Regions from separate parts of the Mixta intestinalis genome, predicted to be linked through region 1. Evidence: riboswitches for the same ligand, from Rfam matches in the RefSeq annotation. Region 1 holds a riboswitch; the other holds the start of a gene.
The links. Region 1 has a riboswitch for thiamine pyrophosphate ahead of thiB (thiamine ABC transporter substrate binding subunit). Riboswitches for the same ligand answer to the same signal wherever they lie in the genome.
Positions count from the first base shown of each region.

Region 1 (2,200 bases):
CACTGATTGATGAGGTCAATATCTGGGTTCTGCCCGATATCGGTGAGGATCTGGACTACGCGGGGGTGAAGGTTCAGGGTGATAAAGCAGATCGGGAAGAAGAAACGTCGCAGGAAAGTCGTCTGGAAGAAGGCTGCTACTTTTTGCTGTTCGATCGGCGATCGACAAAAGGGCGTGATGAACAGGTACGCCGCTGGGTCAGTTCGCTGCTCAATCCGGTCGCCCTGCTCAACCATGCCAGCCCCGGCTATCAACGCTACTGGTTCCCGGCGTGGGGCTTACTGCCGCGCTGGCACCATCGGCAGGATACACAGCAGGTTGCCAAACCGGTGGGCCTCAGTTCATTGACGCTGACCAGCTACCGTGACCACAGTGAACATCGTGCCCTGATTAAACTGCTGGTTCCGCTGCTGGCAGAGCATAATGTGCAGCTGAACGTGCAGGAGATCGATTATGTTAACTGGCATCACGGCGCAGCGGAAAGTGATATCTGGCTCGGCAGCGCCAACTTTACGCTGCCGCTCGGTTTTTCCGTTTTCGCCCTGCTCTACGAACTGCCGCTGCTACAGTACTGCATTGATATTGACTGGCAGGGAGACGCCGGACGCTGGCGCAACCAGCAGCTGACGCTGGCAGACTGGTGTAAAAAGCTGGTAGAGAATCACTACCTGCATCCGCTGTTTCATCACTGGCTGGTGCTGGAAGGACAGCGCAGCATGCGCGGCATGCGCATGAACACGCTCGGCTGGTTTGACTTTAAATCAGCCTGGTTCGCACCACCTGAATCCTGATACTTTCGTTAATTTGACGAAAAGTCTACACTAAGCCGTTCTCAACGGGGTGTGGAGAGACGCGAGCGTTCGCTGACGCGCTGCTTCACTGAGAGAGACCCGTCGAACCTGATCCGGTTAATACCGGCGTAGGGATTTGAGATGCGTTACGTCCTCAGATCATGCGCCCTGTTATTTATTCTCCTCAAGGAGCGCAACGTGTTGAAAAAAGTTTTGCCCGTTCTGCTGTTGCTGTCTGCCCCTGCTTTTGCCGCCAAACCCACGCTGACCGTCTATACCTATGACTCCTTCGCCGCAGAATGGGGCCCAGGCCCGGCGGTGAAAAAAGCGTTCGAGTCGCAGTGCGGCTGTGAACTGAAATTTGTCGCGCTGGAAGATGGGGTTTCACTGTTAAACCGTCTGCGTATGGAAGGCAAAAACAGTAAGGCCGATGTGGTATTGGGGCTGGACAATAATCTGGTAGCGGCGGCAGAACAGACCGGCCTGTTCACTGCATCTCAAGTAGACACCGCCAAACTGGCGCTGCCGGGCGGCTGGCATGACCGTACCTTTATCCCTTACGACTACGGCTACTTCGCCTTCGTCTATGATAAAAACAAGCTGAAAAATCCGCCGAAAAGCCTGAAAGAGCTGACAGAAAGCGATCGAAAATGGCGTGTGATTTACGAGGACCCGCGTACCAGCACGCCGGGGCTGGGGCTGCTGCTGTGGATGCAAAAAGTGTATGGCGACGAAGCGCCACAGGCGTGGCAGAAGCTGGCGCAGAAAACCGTTACCGTCACCAAAGGCTGGAGCGAAGCCTATGGGCTGTTCCTGAAAGGGGAAGGCGATCTGGTGCTGAGCTACACCACCTCCCCTGCTTATCACCTGATTGCCGAGAACAAAGATCGCTACGCGGCAGCTGATTTTGCCGAAGGCCACTATTTACAGGTTGAGGTGGCAGCGCAGTTAAAAAACAGTCCGCAGCCGCAGCTGGCGCAGCAGTTTATGCAGTTTATCGTCAGCGAGCCCTTTCAGCAGACCATCCCCACCGGCAACTGGATGTATCCGGTAACCGATATCACGCTGCCGCCAGGCTTTAACAGCCTGACCGTGCCAAAAAACGCGTTGCAGTTTACGCCGCAGCAGGTGGCGCAACAGCGTGCCACATGGATTAATACATGGCAACGCGCCGTCAGCCGCTGATCCCCGGCTGGCTGTGGCCGGGATTGTTGACCGCTACGCTGTTATCTGGCGTGGCATTGCTGGCGTTTGGCGCGCTCTGGTTTAACGCACCGGACAGCAACTGGCGCGCCCTGATGCAGGATAGCTACCTGCATCACGTCATCGCCTTTTCTTTCTGGCAGGCACTGCTTTCCGCTCTGCTGTCAGTGATCCCGGCGATTCCGCTGGCGCGGGCGCTTTGGCGA
Region 1 covers NZ_CP028271.1:7,206-9,405, reverse strand. Annotated here, with positions in the region: gene sgrR (HTH-type transcriptional regulator SgrR) at 1-791, shown strand, start outside; TPP riboswitch at 827-944, shown strand; gene thiB (thiamine ABC transporter substrate binding subunit) at 990-1,976, shown strand; partial or broken gene thiP (thiamine/thiamine pyrophosphate ABC transporter permease ThiP) at 1,952-2,200, shown strand, end outside.

Region 2 (2,200 bases), 2.0 Mb from region 1:
CTGCGCGCCGTGCTGGGTAAACAGCCAGTCCGGGCTTTCAGTATCGCTGAGATGCCCGCCTTTGATCAGCACCGCCTCGCAGCCCAGATCCAGTAGCGCTCTGCCCTGCTGTTTCATCTCATTTTCATCGCGAGCGGGGCGGGTTTCCAGCAGCGCCGCCGCCTCCGGCAGGTTAGGCGTAATCAGTGAAACCTGCGGCAGAAGACGCTGGCGCAACGTTTTGACCGCCTGCGGCGACAGCAGCGCATCGCCGCTTTTTGCCAGCATGACGGTATCGAGCACAATCCAGGGGATCACGGCACGGCTCAGCCTTTCTGCAACGGCCTCTACGATATCACTTTCTGATAACATGCCGATTTTAACGCTGTCGATGCGCACATCCTCCAGCACCGCATCCAGCTGCGCGGCGACAAACTGCGGCTCAACGCGATAAACCGAACGGACGCCGCAGGTGTTTTGTGCCACCAACGCGGTAATTACGCTGGTACCGTAAGCGCCCAGCGCGGAAAAGGTTTTTAAATCAGCCTGAATACCTGCGCCGCCGCTGGGATCGGTACCAGCGATAGTTAACGCATTAATCCGCATCATTTCAGTTTCTCCTCGTTCAGATTCCACAATGCATCGAGAAATGCCGGAATGAAGCTGCCTGGCCCATGCGCTTCAGATGCCGCCTGCGAGCCTGCACAGGCCATAACACAACAGGCACTGGCGACGTGCTGTAATCTGTCACCCGGCAGCGCCGCAAAGCCCGCAACTACCGCCGACAGCGCGCAGCCCGTACCGACCACGCGCGTCATCAGCGGCGATCCACCATGCACAGCAAACGTACGTTCGCCATCGGTCACGTAATCCACCTCGCCGGTTATGACGATGATGCTCTGGCAGCGCTGCGCCAGATGCTGCGCGGCAGCCAGCGCCTCCTCTGCCTGATGTTGTGTATCCACACCGCGCCCACCCACCTGTTGTAGCGATAACGCAAGAATTTCAGAGGCATTGCCGCGAATAGCGGCGGGTTTTAACGTCAGCAGCCGCTGGCAAAAGGCACTGCGCATATCCAGCGCCCCTACCGCGACCGGATCGAGCGTCCAGGGTGTAGCGCTGGCGCTGGCCGACTCTACCGCAGCCTGCATGGCTTTAGCGCGCGTGGAGGTCAGAGTACCGACGTTAATCAACAACGCATCGGCAATAGCGCTGAACTGTGCCGCTTCATCGGCATCAATAACCATCGCAGGCGAAGCGTGCAGCGCCAGCAGCACGTTAGCGGTAAAGGACTGGACCACATCATTAGTCATGCAGTGGATTAGCGGCGCGCGCTGGCGGAAGAGAGAAAGAGATTGCGCAACAAGCGCGGTATCAGGCAGGTCAGGTTGTTTCATAATGCTCCTGGCCGGCGCTTAAGAAGGCAATGCCGGGCAGGCATCTGACTTCCCTACGCTGGCATTATCCAGATCAGGTGGTACGGGTATTTCTCAGCCTTCACAAGGAAGGGCACCCCGAGTCATTATTACAAGTTGTTGGGATTCAACATTAATCCTTGTCAGGATAGTAATGCCAGCAGAGAAGCTTGTAAACGGTGAAGAAGGCCTTTTTGGGGTATGTGTAATATGGTTAAGTGATAAGATGTTTTCTTTCGTCACAAAAAACAGATTACCCCAACCTCATTTTATTTTGTTGTGCCTATGGTTATTGTTTGTAAAATAAGCACGATGATAATTTCTGTAGCAGGTAAAAGGATTTATGAATCAGTATACCGTTGGCTCAACGGGAGGGATGCGCCCTAACGTACTGGGAAAAGGACAGGCATTAAGCGGTGATCAAACCACTACTGGAGCAAAACTTATTCCTTCTCTGTCAGTAGGCCATATTCTTGGGCGCCGTCCAATTGTTCTGGGGGACAAAACTACGCCTTGCCCAAAATGTGGTAAAGAAGGGAAGATTATTGAAGCCGAACCACACCGCAGAATTCATCAAATACCTGTTGCCGTCGACAGATGTGCTGTTTTATGCGGCTGTCCTTCTGGATCTAACCGAATCATAGCCCCTTTGGGTCCGATAGGCCCAGGTACATCCCCTTCTTATGCGCCAGCAAAATATCAGGCTGAAACGTCAACCGCAGCCACCACTCTTGTTGCCTCTCAACAGCAGCAGGCAGAGCCAGAGCAATATGCACAGTCAGCGAAGAAGAAAACTGGCACAGACG
Region 2 covers NZ_CP028271.1:2,017,974-2,020,173, forward strand. Annotated here, with positions in the region: gene thiD (bifunctional hydroxymethylpyrimidine kinase/phosphomethylpyrimidine kinase) at 1-588, opposite strand, end outside; gene thiM (hydroxyethylthiazole kinase) at 585-1,376, opposite strand; TPP riboswitch at 1,410-1,506, opposite strand; gene C7M51_RS09560 (PAAR domain-containing protein) at 1,849-2,200, shown strand, end outside.
Region 2: it holds a riboswitch for thiamine pyrophosphate, as region 1 does, so the genes downstream of both, thiM (hydroxyethylthiazole kinase) here and thiB (thiamine ABC transporter substrate binding subunit) in region 1, are expected to answer to the same signal.